2 regions of the Corticicoccus populi genome follow, and region 2 is predicted to be linked to the other one. Evidence: predicted binding sites of a transcription regulator. Region 2 holds the regulator's gene; the other holds the start of a gene.

Region 1 (6,954 bases), 180 kb from region 2:
TCATTTTATTTATATCAGTATCATGGGATTTTCTCTGGCAGTCGGTATGCAGTTTGCAAATATTCCATCCAGTATATTCATACAGCTCGTTGTCCCACAAAAAATAAAAGGACGTGTATTTTCAAGCTTATCGTTGATTTCAATGAGCTTAATGCCGCTTGGAAGTATCATTTACGGTATTTTGTATGATATGGGCGGATACTGGGTGATCAATTTAACAGCCGGTATAATATTAATATCCATTGTATTGATTAACTACACGAAACCAGTTCTAACTGAATCCAGAGACATGTACCAAAAAGTACTCAAAGAGGCAGACGAAGAACTGGAGGAAAACAGTTATGGTTCAGCAGAAACTTCTTCATAAAAAAAGAGCCTTCCGGCTCTTAAATACTTCAAATCAGACTGTTTACAAAACGAATTAATTTATCATTCATATCATCTACATTCTCTGTGTATAAATACTGGTGGCCTTCATTTTCATATGCAGTCAGTTCAACATCCTGCCCGTCTGCCTTCATCTTTTCATACATTTGAACAGATTCTGAATACGGTACACGAACATCATTTGTCGAATGGAATATTCTCAGCGGACATTTTACCTCTTCCGATTTATTGAGCGGCGCAATATCTTCAAAAAATTCATCGTGTTCGCCGATAAATCCGTATTCATATGATCTGTGGTCACGACGCCATGCCGGTGTATTTTCAAGCAGCGTTCTCATGTGGGAGATCCCGACAATATCAATCGCCCCTTTCCAAAGGTCCGGATAATGTGTCACGGCCAGCAATGTCATCAATCCGCCGTAACTTCTGCCCATAATAAAGAAATTATCTTCTGACGCGTCTTTCTGATCAATTAAATGCTGTCTTAAATAAACAACATCCTCCAACGCATCTAAACGTTTCTCCTGGTCATCGAGACCAATATAAAATTTGGAATAACCGATGCTTCCTCGGATGTTCGGCACCGCAATTTGATACCCTTCCTTATACAACCGGTAGTAAAGCTCATTAAACTCCGGTCTCGCAGAGGATTCCGGACCGCCGTGCACATGGACGATTGTCGGAATATTTTCCCCGTCCTGCTGATATAAATAATAAGGGACATCCAAATAATCAAAAGACGGGAAAGTTTGCGTGTGGGTATTTACAGGAACAGACAGTTCATGATTACCAAACAGTTTCGTCGTGTCGCCGGAGGCTTCATTGTATTGATAAAAAGCATGGGGTTCTGTCATCCCTGAATATAAAATATATAAGTTTCCGCCTGTTTCCTGAAGTGAATGAATCACACCATCTGCTTTAAAAGACAACGGTGTGAGAATACCGTTAAATAGTTCATATTTGCAAAGTTTTGAAAAGCCGTTTTTATTTAAAGTTAAATACGCAGTTTTCTTGTCATCACTTAAAAGCAGATGATCAATATCATATCTGAAAGATGTTTCTTTAATAAATGACTGTGTTTCTTTATCCACTGAATATAAATTTAAATATCCATCCTCATAATCACTCACAAATATACCGGCATTTTCTGATACTGAATGATAGTTTTTAAAACGGCCAATAGGCAGAGGTGTTTCTTTCAATTCATCATTTTCAATATTGTATATAAAGACTTCACTATCGATGTTTGTCACATTCTTGGTGAGTAAAAGCGTTTCATCTGATAATTTTTTTGAAATAGCAGTCGGTGTATCGAACTGTCTGAGAACGTGTTCTTCACCGTCATTTTTTATCAGTTCAAAATAATCACTGTCTTTATGGTTGCGCAAATAATAATAAACACCATTTATCCTAACTCCGAAATGATGATAATAATCATTTTGGTTTGTGACTTGTATCTTTTCATCTTTTTTAACTAAAGTGAGCTGTTCCCGTTCATTACCGTCAACATCTGTTGCGATTAACACGCCGTCACTAAACAGCCAGAAGTTTTTAACATTTTCTTTCTCATCAGTTACTTTAGTTGATTCACTATTTTCTAAATCATATTTAAATAGTTCCCTGAAACCTGTCTCATCACTGATATAGTATAAGGCGTTGTCATCCTTACTATGCTTCATACTCAGATACTTAATAAATTCAGTCATTTTTACACTCCTCCAATGTCCTTATATATTAAAATACCCTAATCCAATGATTTTGTCATGGTCAGGGTATTAAAATCTTTGATTTGCGATATTATTTATCTGCTAAATAGTAAAGAAAATAGTGATATTTTTATGAGATTAATTTAATGACGAATAATAATCAGCTGCAATTCTGGTTCCGACAAAAGCATTGTTTTTCACAAGTTTGATATTCGTATCCAGACTTTTTCCGTCTGTTGCTTCAACAATTTTTCCGAGTAGATACGGTGTGGCATCTTTTCCGTGAATACCATTCTTATCAGCTTCTTTGAGAGCCTCTGAAATGACTTTATCCATGTATACTTTATCCATCGCATCTTCAGCTGGAATAGGATTCGCAACAAGTACACCACCATCAAGCCCAAGTGCATACTTTGTTTTAATCATTTCAGCTATATCCGCAGTAGAAGATGCACTGGAACTCAGCTTTATGCCGCTTTCGCGTGTAAAAAATGCAGGAAGTTCATCTGTCTGATATCCAACAACAGGCACACCTTTGGTCTCCAGATACTCCATTGTCTTACCCAGATCTAAAATAGATTTTGCCCCGGCACAAATAACTGCGACGCTGGTCCGCCCGAGCTCCTCAAGATCTGCTGAAATATCCATTGTCTCTGCTGCTCCCCGGTGTACACCACCTATGCCGCCTGTAACAAAGAATTTAATCCCTGCCATGTCTGCGCATATCATGGTTGATGCAACTGTTGTAGCACCAAGTGATTTCGAAGCAAGTACTTCCGCCAAGTCCCGTCTGGAAACTTTTGTAACATTTCCGGCACTCGCAATTAATTCGAGTTCTTCGTCATTTAAGCCGATTTTTATTTTACCGTCAATAACAGCGATTGTTGCAGGAACAGCACCATTATCTCTCACAATCTGCTCTACTTCTTTTGCTGTTTTCACATTTTCAGGATACGGCATACCGTGAGAAATGATTGTCGATTCGAGCGCCACCACTGCCTGATTGTTTTGTAATGCATCCTGCACTTCCTGCTTAATATCTAAATATGTAGTCATTTTCTTTCCTCCAATTTATTTAACAATATCTCTTTATTTAAATTATGTCGGACTGTATAATCCGTGCTTACAGTTTCACGGCTGTTAATCAGACCGAGATGAATAGAACTTTCAATATCCATTCCGGACAGTGAGCCGAATATAACAGCTGCAGAAAATGCATCACCCGCACCTGTCACATCTACAACTAATTTCGATTCTTCAATGTCATACTGTTTTGTACCACTTTTACCTGCATATACTAGTGATTCTGTACTGTTTGTTACAATCACATTCTTTACACCGTATTGATTCCACATCTCTGCAGCCTGTGCCAAATCATCTGAAGTTGAAATATCTACATTAAAAAATGTTTCGGTTTCATCCTTATTTACAATTATCCACTCAACATTGTGAAGCTTCTCAGGCAGATTTTTCATCTTCGGACCTGATACAGGAACAATGACCATTTTTATATCATGTTTTAAAGAAAAAGAACATAAAAATTCAATACTATCTTTAGGAATATTCAGATCTACTATGATACAGCCTGCACGACTCAGAAGCTGCTCATTTTTCATCAGTAAATCGGGACTAATCGCATCATAGACAGCCATATCGGCAAAACCATATATCATGCTGCCTGATGAATCAATCACAGCAGTATATGAACCCGTAGACGCATTAGGGATTTTATGAACCTGATCCACATTCACAAAAGGTGAAGTCGCTTCTTTAATCATCTGCCACTCATTATCATCACCACAGGCAGTAATAAAAGTAACTACTTCATCCAACCTGCCTAAATTCTCTGCAATATTTCTGGCTACACCTCCCACTGACTTTGATGTTTCAACCGGATTTGACGTTCCCTCAATTAAATCACTGCCTACATAAAATTTTCGATCAATATTAGCTGCACCAATACAAACGATTGTCGGTGCATCATTAACCACATAGGCTTTTCCTTTTATATATTCTTTTTTTACAAGACCCGAAATAATATTTGCCACTGCTGATCTGGATAAGCCAACTTTATCAGACAATTTTTGTTGTGATATAAAAGGATCTTCCTTTATGTAATGAAAAATCATTTTTTCATTATCATTCATTAAGTCACCACCAAACATAAGTTTAAAAATAAAACATTTGTTTAAATGATAACACACTATTTAAAAAAATCAATATTTTATCAATTTAGCCTATTGATTCTTACAGAGTGGAAAACTTCCCATATTATATTAGTAAATATATTGACGATAATGATACATTATTATATTATTGATTCATGTGCTTTTGAGGTATCAGAAGCATTTTGCCTATGCCACCGTGGCGGAATTGGCAGACGCGTCGGACTCAAAATCCGATTCCCGTTAAGGGAGTGTCGGTTCGACCCCGACCGGTGGTACTAATAGAATGTTTTTAGTTCATTTAAAAACCCGAAAACGTTGATATATCAACGTTTTCGGGTTTTTGTTTGTTTCCAGTTCGTAAAGAAATACTGTATTTTGCGTCGCATTTTTTGGGGCTACGTCGCATTCTGATAATCATTGTTTTAACGTATACACCTCTTATAATACATAAAAGATATACTCACGTCTTTATTATCAAATTACAGAATATTGTACCTTAATATCTTTATAAATTACTTAGTATGAATTAGAAGACTCAAATCATATATGAACTGAATCATATAATAATCAAAGATACAAATACATCAGATCATCACCTATACATCAAACAACTTAATCAAAACCTCATAATGATGATTAAATAAAGTAAAAATCAATCATAAAAATTTTAACATAAGATATATGACTTGAATGTATATCTAATCTTCCTGCATTAGCTTAGAAACACAAAAATACCAACCGTAAATGGTTGGTATTATCTATGTAAACATTTAAGAAACATTAAAATGGAGCGGAAGATAGGATTTGAACCTATGTCTTGCTTCAGGAAGAAGCATATTCTAAACACTAAACTACTTCCGCTTAATATATGGAGGCGCCAACCGGATTTGAACCGGTGATAGAGGATTTGCAGTCCTCGGCCTTACCACTTGGCTATGGCGCCGAAAAAACTGGGCTAGAAGGATTCGAACCTTCGCATCTCGAGACCAAAACCCGATGCCTTACCGCTTGGCTATAGCCCAAAAATGGGGCGGATGATGGGAATCGAACCCACGAATGCCGGAGCCACAATCCGGTGCGTTAACCACTTCGCCACAACCGCCATGGCAGGGGTAGTAGGAATCGAACCCACATCAAAGGTTTTGGAGACCTCTATTCTACCGTTGAACTATACCCCTATCAAGGTAATGGAGGGGGGCAGATTCGAACTGCCGAACCCGAAGGAGCGGATTTACAGTCCGCCGCGTTTAGCCACTTCGCTACCCCTCCATGGTGCCGGCCAGAGGACTTGAACCCCCAACCTACTGATTACAAGTCAGTTGCTCTACCAATTGAGCTAGGCCGGCTTATAAAAAAAGATGGTTCAGGACGGAATCGAACCGCCGACACAAGGATTTTCAGTCCTTTGCTCTACCGACTGAGCTACTGAACCATAAGGTTATGTTTAAATTAATAATGGCGGTCCCGACGGGAATCGAACCCGCGATCTCCTGCGTGACAGGCAGGCATGTTAACCGCTACACCACGGGACCTGAATATAAAATTTCAAAAAAATAATTGCGGGAGGCGGATTTGAACCACCGACCTCCGGGTTATGAGCCCGACGAGCTACCAGACTGCTCTATCCCGCGATAATAAATAATAAAAATGGCGGAGGAAGAGGGATTCGAACCCCCGCGAGCCGTTAAGCCCCTGTCGGTTTTCAAGACCGATCCCTTCAGCCGAACTTGGGTATTCCTCCGTATTAAAAAATATTAAGTTAATGGTGGACCTTGCAGGACTCGAACCTGCGACCCAACGGTTATGAGCCGTTTGCTCTGACCAACTGAGCTAAAGGTCCGTATGGCGGCGGAGGGGATCGAACCCCCGACCTCACGGGTATGAACCGTACGCTCTAGCCAGCTGAGCTACGCCGCCGTGGTTAGAATCAAAATTCTTAATATTAAATGGTGGAGACTAGCGGGATCGAACCGCTGACCTCCTGCGTGCAAAGCAGGCGCTCTCCCAGCTGAGCTAAGCCCCCATTAAAATAGGTATAAAAGTGAATCTGAGTCGGGAAGACAGGATTCGAACCTGCGACCCCTTGGTCCCAAACCAAGTGCTCTACCAAGCTGAGCTACTTCCCGTTTAAAAGATACGCGCCCGAGAGGAGTCGAACCCCTAACCTCTTGATCCGTAGTCAAACGCTCTATCCAATTGAGCTACGGGCGCTTATGAATGGTGCCGAGGACCGGAATCGAACCGGTACGATAGTCACCTATCGCAGGATTTTAAGTCCTGTGCGTCTGCCAGTTCCGCCACCCCGGCATTATTTTAAATAATGGAGCGGAAGACGGGATTCGAACCCGCGACCCCCACCTTGGCAAGGTGATGTTCTACCACTGAACTACTTCCGCTTACTATTATTTTTAACTTAACTAATTTATAGAATGGTGCGGGTGAAGGGACTCGAACCCCCACGCCGTAAAGCGCTAGATCCTAAATCTAGTGCGTCTGCCAATTCCGCCACACCCGCATTCCATGAGCCATAGAGGATTCGAACCTCTGACCCTCTGATTAAAAGTCAGATGCTCTACCGACTGAGCTAATGGCTCTCAATAAAGATAAGATGGTGCCGGCCAGAGGACTTGAACCCCCAACCTACTGATTACAAGTCAGTTGCTCTACCAATTGAGCTAGGCCGGCTAAATGGT
Region 2 (6,954 bases):
ATTCGGGATGGATGCTACCTTAATGTTTACACCCTGCTCATGAAGTGTTTTTGCCGTATTTACCGCAAGTGATACCTCACTGCCTGAAGCAAAGATAATCGCATCATCACCCTTGTCATAAATAACATAGCCGCCGCGTTTCACGCCTTCTTCTACTGCATCATATTCAACATCAGTCACTTCAACATCCTGACGTGTCAATACCAGAGCTGTCGGCGCATCTGTTGCTTCCATTGCGAGCTTCCAGGCTGCGCGTGATTCATTACCGTCTGCAGGACGGATCGTATTTAAATTAGGAATCGCACGAAGGCCTGCCAGCTGTTCAACCGGCTCATGTGTCGGACCGTCTTCACCGACTGCGATTGAATCATGTGTCAATACATATGTTACAGGAAGTCCCATCAATGCACTCAGTCTTACTGCAGGTTTCAAGTAGTCACTGAAAACAAAGAATGTTCCGCCGTACGGACGGATACCGCCGTGGGCAGCCATACCGTTAAGTGCTGCAGCCATCGCAAATTCACGGACACCGAACCATACATTTTTCGCTGCATAATCATCTGCACTGAAATCATCCTGGCCGCTGACTGCTGTTTTGTTACTGCCTGCAAGGTCAGCTGCACCGCCGAATAATGAAGGGACTGATTTTGATAACGCCTGGATCATATCACCTGACGTACCGCGTGTTGCTTTTTTAGTTCCCGCTTCATAATACGGCATATCTTTATCGTAATCTTCCGGAAGCGTACCGTCGACCGCATTTTTAAATGCTTCATATTTTTCCGGATGCTCAGATTTAAATGCTTCCAGTACTTCATTCCACGCTTTTTCAGCTTCATTACTGCGTGTGTTCATCGTTTCATTGAAACGTGCGTAGACAGATTCATCCACATGGAACGCTTCGTCTTTCACACCGTAATATTCAAACGCAGCATTACGCTCATCCGCTCCAAGCGGCGCACCGTGCGCATCACTCTTACCGGACTTATTCGGCGCACCGTAACCAATGACTGTTTTCACTTCAATCAATGCCGGACGGTCTGCTTTTTTCGCTTTTTCGATAGCTTTATCGATTTTATCCAGGTCGTTCCCGTCTTTTACGATGGAATATTCCCAGCCGTATCCTTCAAAACGTTTTTTAATGTCTTCAGAAAAACTTTTATCTAAATCACCATCTAAAGAAATATCATTAGAATCATAAAGTACAACCAGGTTGTCAAGTTTCAAATGACCGGCAAGAGATGCCGCTTCATGAGAAATACCTTCCATTAAGTCGCCGTCACTGGCAAGTACATACGTATAGTGATCCACTATTTTATGGTCATCAGTATTGAATGATGCACCCAGGTGTTTTTCAGCCATAGCCATACCGACACTCATTGCAAAGCCCTGACCCAGTGGTCCTGTAGTAATTTCAACACCTTCAGTGTGTTTAAACTCAGGATGTCCCGGTGTTTTGGAATCAAACTGTCTGAATTCCTTAAGTTCTTCCAGTTCAAGAGCGCCTGATAAATGAAGCAGGCTGTAAATCAGCATTGAGCCGTGTCCTGCACTTAAGATAAAACGGTCTCTGTTAAACCAATCCATTGAACTTGGGTTAAAATTCAAATGACGGCTCCATAAAGTATAGGCCATCGGTGCTGCACCCATAGGAAGACCCGGGTGTCCAGAGTTTGCCTTCTCAATTGCATCAATAGAAAGCGTACGAATTGTATTCACTGCTAACTGATCTGTCTTGTCAAATGCCATTTGTTAAAACTCCTTTATTTTCTAATGTTTTTTTGTCTCTGAATTTCTTTAAGTTTTTCAGGTGTCACATCAGTGCCTTCAGGATCAATCACTTTCGTGTGCTCCACCTGCTTCCTGAATGATGAACGGAAGTTCTTTAAATATTCACTTCTCAAGCCTTCAAGTTCCGTCAATTCTTTTTCCGAAATCGTTTCGGCTTTTTTCTTTTTGGCAAGATGGTTTAAACGTTCGATTTTATCCTTTTCAAGCATAGTAATCCCTCAATCCTTTCCTTTATAATTTACCATAAAAAAAAGCATGAGACCATGCTCATACTTAGTTAATTTAATCTTTCATCCCGACAAGCTGAATGACACCACGCGCCCCCGGAGTATTTTCCATTAAATCCTCATCTGCCTGTGCGGTCTCAATGCCGTCTATACTGTTCGGTTCTTGTTCTATTTCTCCTGCAACTGCTGTATCTTCTTCTATATAATCCGCTTCAGAATATGCGTTCTCTCTATCGTCTGCCTGTCCTAGATAAACGTAACCAATTACGACTAATGCAACAAATAAAAGGCTGTAAAACTTCAAATCACTGATATTCATGTCATAACCTCCATAGAACATTTGTTTGTATAAACATATTAACAGAACACTTGTTCTCTGTCAACATCTATACGAACAAATGTTTGTCACACGATGTGACATATGTTAAAATAAATTAAACACACCGACTGGAGGCAAAGGAATTATGAAGGAACTCAGTGAGCGCCAAAAACAGATTTATCAATACATCAAACGCACTGTGCAGGATAAAGGATATCCGCCGAGTGTCAGAGAAATCGGAAACGCTGTCGGACTGCAGTCCAGTTCAACTGTACACGGTCATATGTCAAAACTTGAAGAAAAAGGATATATCAGACGGGATCCTACTAAACCGCGTGCCATAGAGATTGTCATGCAGGATGAAGAGAACCATACTCCAGTGATTCATGTTCCTGTTCTCGGGAAAGTCACAGCCGGTCTGCCGATTACAGCAGTGGAAAATGTTGAAGAATATTTCCCTCTCCCAGAACACTTTACAGCCAATCATAACAGTGAAATCTTTTTACTTTCTGTTGTCGGAGACAGCATGGTTGAAGCAGGTATTCATGACGGAGACCGTGTCATTGTAAGAAAACAGAATATCGCACACAATGGTGATATTATTGTAGCGATGACGTCAGATGACGAAGCAACCGTTAAACGTTTCTATAAAGAAAGCGGCTATTACCGTCTACAGCCTGAAAATTCATCAATGGAACCAATTTACCTTGACAGTGTCACTGTACTTGGAAAAGTGGTCGGGCTGTTTAGAGAATTTTAATCAGACAACTAAAAAAACAGCTGCAGAATGTTCTGCAGCTGTTTTTATCTTTCTATAAAATTTTCTGTGTAATACGGTACATCTTCATCACTGTAGTCAACGCCAAGCCCGATATGCGTATAGTCTGCATTTAAAATATTCACTCTGTGGTCCAGTGAGTTCATCAGACTGTGATGAGAGAATATCGGGGACGTATGCCCTGTTGCGATATTCTCACCCGCCAGTCTATAGCGGATATCCGCATCTTCTACCCTGTCTTTAAGTGTAGATCCTTCCGGTGAATCATGGTCAAAGTATTCACGCTCCGCCATGTCTGTACTGTGACTTTTAGCAACAGCACTCACCTCTCCATCAATCTCTAGCGGTTCAAGGCCGTATTCTATTCTTGCCGCATTCAACATATACCAATTCATCTGCTCGTATTCTTCTGCATCCGGATTATTATAAAGGACATTGTTCACATCCAGTTCATCCTTATCAATCACCAGCATGCCGCTGACTTCATCATTTTCATGCAGATCATAGAAAAAGTAGACATAACTGTCCTCAAGATCAAACACATCATATTCATCATTTTCCACAACAAGACGCTGCATTCCTTTACTGATTGTTGATACCGGCTCACCGTATATTTCTTCAACTTTCAAACGGTCGAGTCCCTCAAAATTCATCTGGCCGACAGACACATCATCACTGTTCGTATAAACTCCAGTTACACTGCCGTCATTCGTTAAAACCATCCGGAACACGCCCGGATCGTCATACACATGGAATGTGCCCTGATATTCGGAATCCAGTGTCACACTCCCGTCCTCTTCAAAAGGTTCGCCGAGTGTATACGTCACATCCTGTGTCTGTTCACTGTTCACTTGTGTAATTTTAGTCATATCATAGTTCGGCATGATATATTCATCCGACCAGCTTCTGACATTCTCTTCATTAAATCCTTTACTGAAATCAAATGTTTCCAAAGCAGGCTGAATGATGATAAACATAACGTAAACTATCATACACATGATTATCCTGGTTAACATATTTGTCCTCCGATGATTAATAAAAAGTAATTAAACTCTAGTTTAATTACTTTCAACTGTGTATTCAGTTCCTCGATGTTCTGTATAATCATTTTCCAATATTTTATTATTTTCATCGACAATCACGACACTCGGCTTGTGATTGAAGGATTCTTTATCTTCAATTGTCACGTAGCTGATGATAATAATCACATCACCCACCTGTACTTTTCTCGCCGCAGCACCATTAACACATATTTCCCCGCTGCCCCGTTCACCTTCTATAACATATGTTTCAAAACGCTCACCGTTATTATTGTTCACCACATGGACAGACTCATTCGGCAGAATATTTGCTGCTTCAATTAGATCTTTATCAATTGTAATACTGCCGACATAGTTCAAATCAGCTTCAGTGACTGCTGCCCTGTGAATTTTACCATTCATCATTTTTCTAAACATTATTTTTCACCAACATATTATCTATCAACCGTGCTTTACTGAATTTGACCGCAGCAAAGATGACGATATCTTCTTTTATTTTAACGACTTCCTTTAAATCAGGATAACTGTATATATCTATACTGTCCACTTTACCGGATATACGAGTTTCGATAAAGTCTGTCACCTCACGGATAACGTCTTCCGTACTTACATGACCGGCTTCAATTAACTGACGGCCGTGAGTAAGCGCCGCATGTATCGAAGGCGCTTCTTCTCGTTCTGACATCGTAAGATTCACATTCCTGCTGCTTTTAGCGAGCCCGTCTCTTTCACGCTCTGTTTCAACACCGATGATTTCAAGATCATGGTTAAAATCCTGAACCAGCCGTTTCACAATCATTAACTGCTGGCGGTCCTTTTCGCCAAACACTGCATAATCCGGACGGATAATATTAAACAATTTATTAACGACTGTGATCACACCCTCGAAATGACCGGGACGGCTGATACCGTCAAGGACACTCGACATATGCTTCAGGCCTAGATTCACTTCAGGCGCTTCAGGGTACATCTCATCCACATCCGGATGGAAAACAAAGTCGACACCGTGTGCTTCACAAAGCGCAAGGTCTCGTTTTAAATCTCTCGGATATTCATCAAAATCTTCATCCGGACCGAATTGAAGCGGATTGACAAAAATGCTGACAATACATACATCCGCCTGCCGCTTTGCCTGTTCTACAAGCTTCATATGTCCGCTGTGCAGATATCCCATTGTCGGCACAAGTGCTGATTCTCCCTGTGACGCTTTTAAAAATCCCCGCAGTTCTTCTATGCTAGCTGTTGTTTTCATCGTCAATAAATACCTTCTTCTTATATGTTGTCTCATCACTCGGGAATGATGCATCTTTCACTTCTTTTACGTACTGTTTAATACCTTCAATGCCGACAGTATCAAAATCACCGTACTGTTTCACAAATTTTGGTGCAAAATCCGTACCGTACTTCAGCACATCGTGATAGACAAGCACCTGCCCGTCAGTATAAACACCTGCACCGATGCCGATTATTGGAATATCCACTTTTTCAGAAACCTTCTCTGCAAGATCACTCGGGATTGCCTCAACGATAACCATGACCGCCCCCAGTGCCTCAAGCACCTCGACTGCCTCAAGAAGTTCAAGTGCATCCTCTTTCGTACCCGCCTGCATTTTAAAGCCGGTAATTCCTACAGACTGAGGTGTCAGTCCTAAATGCCCGACTACAGGAACCCCCGCAGCAACAAGCACCGGTATAAATTCTTCAATATGACGGCCTTCCAATTTTACAGCATTGGCACCGCTCTCCTGATACAGGCGGATCGCATTCTGTACTGCTTCTTCCCGGCTGACGTGATAAGAGCCGAAAGGCATATCCACAACAACGTATGTGTCTGGCGCCCCGCGCCGAACTGCTTTAGCATGATGAATCATGTCATCAAGTGTCACTTCAACTGTCGATTGATAGCCGAGCACTGTCATCCCGAGAGAGTCACCGACTAAAATCGTATCCACCCCGGCAGCTTCCGCCTGCTTTGCACTCGGGTAGTCATATGCGGTCAGCATAGTAATCTTTTCTTTATTTTGTTTCATGGTGTATAGGTCATGAGTTGTAATCATATTATGTGCCCCCTGTCGCAAACTTAAGTTATAATTATTCTATCATACATATTATACAATGATGATTGGAGAAAACACTATGAAAACAGCTTGTATCGGTATTGGTGCTGTCGGCAGCATTATCGCACGGGAATTAAAACAACTGGATATAGATGTGACACTGTTCTCACGTGAAGAGCAAGACGGTTTTACCATTCTTGAAGATGGTGAATATATCACGTATCCATGGCATATTCATCCGCTCGACAGTCACAAAAACGAGACATATGACCTGATTTTTATCGCCGTTAAAGCAACAGCCATGAAGTCAGTTTCAACTGTCGTAAAGAATATGAGCCATGACACGACTGAAATCATTCTTTGTGCGAACGGTATGGGTTATGACGGACTCTTTCAGAATCCGGTACCGAGTGTCGTCTATATCAGCGGCCAGAAACATCAAAACTATATCGAACACTTCAGGGACAGCCGCTTAATCATAGATAATACCCCGCTCCCCTTTACAGATCAGCTCATCAAAAATATTGAACAGCACGCTGAAACTGAACTCGTTATCGAAAAATCTTCAGAATTTAAACGTTTAAGATATGAAAAACTACTCATTAACCTCGGTGTCAATTCAATGACCGCATTGACTCAAAATACAGCACAAATTTTCAGTGATGAAGACATACTGCATCTTACCCGACTGCTGCTGGAAGAAGGGAAAAATATTATTAACCAGGATGAACAGATGATTGAT

The links. The regulator LexA, encoded in region 2, represses DNA repair genes until DNA is damaged. The targets are predictions, from matches to a motif close to CGAACATATGTTCG.
Region 1: ACFSX4_RS00125 (carbohydrate kinase) is a predicted target of LexA. The motif match lies at 4,252-4,265, and genes of this name have one in related genera.

Annotation. Positions count from the first base shown of each region.
Region 1 is NZ_JBHUOQ010000001.1:206-7,159, reverse strand. Features, by position in the region: gene ACFSX4_RS00140 (MFS transporter) at 1-367, shown strand, start outside; gene ACFSX4_RS00135 (S9 family peptidase) at 396-2,093, opposite strand; gene ACFSX4_RS00130 (pseudouridine-5'-phosphate glycosidase) at 2,232-3,149, opposite strand; gene ACFSX4_RS00125 (carbohydrate kinase) at 3,146-4,240, opposite strand; tRNA gene ACFSX4_RS00120 (tRNA-Leu) at 4,452-4,536, shown strand; tRNA gene ACFSX4_RS00115 (tRNA-OTHER) at 5,048-5,122, opposite strand; tRNA gene ACFSX4_RS00110 (tRNA-Cys) at 5,131-5,204, opposite strand; tRNA gene ACFSX4_RS00105 (tRNA-Gln) at 5,212-5,283, opposite strand; tRNA gene ACFSX4_RS00100 (tRNA-His) at 5,288-5,363, opposite strand; tRNA gene ACFSX4_RS00095 (tRNA-Trp) at 5,366-5,439, opposite strand; tRNA gene ACFSX4_RS00090 (tRNA-Tyr) at 5,450-5,530, opposite strand; tRNA gene ACFSX4_RS00085 (tRNA-Thr) at 5,532-5,607, opposite strand; tRNA gene ACFSX4_RS00080 (tRNA-Phe) at 5,621-5,693, opposite strand; tRNA gene ACFSX4_RS00075 (tRNA-Asp) at 5,718-5,793, opposite strand; tRNA gene ACFSX4_RS00070 (tRNA-Met) at 5,819-5,892, opposite strand; tRNA gene ACFSX4_RS00065 (tRNA-Ser) at 5,910-6,002, opposite strand; tRNA gene ACFSX4_RS00060 (tRNA-Ile) at 6,025-6,101, opposite strand; tRNA gene ACFSX4_RS00055 (tRNA-Met) at 6,105-6,178, opposite strand; tRNA gene ACFSX4_RS00050 (tRNA-Ala) at 6,209-6,284, opposite strand; tRNA gene ACFSX4_RS00045 (tRNA-Pro) at 6,314-6,387, opposite strand; tRNA gene ACFSX4_RS00040 (tRNA-Arg) at 6,399-6,472, opposite strand; tRNA gene ACFSX4_RS00035 (tRNA-Leu) at 6,480-6,568, opposite strand; tRNA gene ACFSX4_RS00030 (tRNA-Gly) at 6,583-6,657, opposite strand; tRNA gene ACFSX4_RS00025 (tRNA-Leu) at 6,692-6,776, opposite strand; tRNA gene ACFSX4_RS00020 (tRNA-Lys) at 6,783-6,855, opposite strand; tRNA gene ACFSX4_RS00015 (tRNA-Thr) at 6,871-6,946, opposite strand; tRNA gene ACFSX4_RS00010 (tRNA-Val) at 6,951-6,954, opposite strand, start outside.
Region 2 is NZ_JBHUOQ010000001.1:177,909-184,862, reverse strand. Features, by position in the region: gene tkt (transketolase) at 1-1,749, opposite strand, end outside; gene ACFSX4_RS01045 (DUF896 domain-containing protein) at 1,764-2,000, opposite strand; gene ACFSX4_RS01040 (hypothetical protein) at 2,074-2,337, opposite strand; gene lexA (transcriptional repressor LexA) at 2,483-3,097, shown strand; gene ACFSX4_RS01030 (CAP domain-containing protein) at 3,142-4,131, opposite strand; gene panD (aspartate 1-decarboxylase) at 4,174-4,572, opposite strand; gene panC (pantoate--beta-alanine ligase) at 4,565-5,407, opposite strand; gene panB (3-methyl-2-oxobutanoate hydroxymethyltransferase) at 5,391-6,212, opposite strand; gene ACFSX4_RS01010 (ketopantoate reductase C-terminal domain-containing protein) at 6,292-6,954, shown strand, end outside.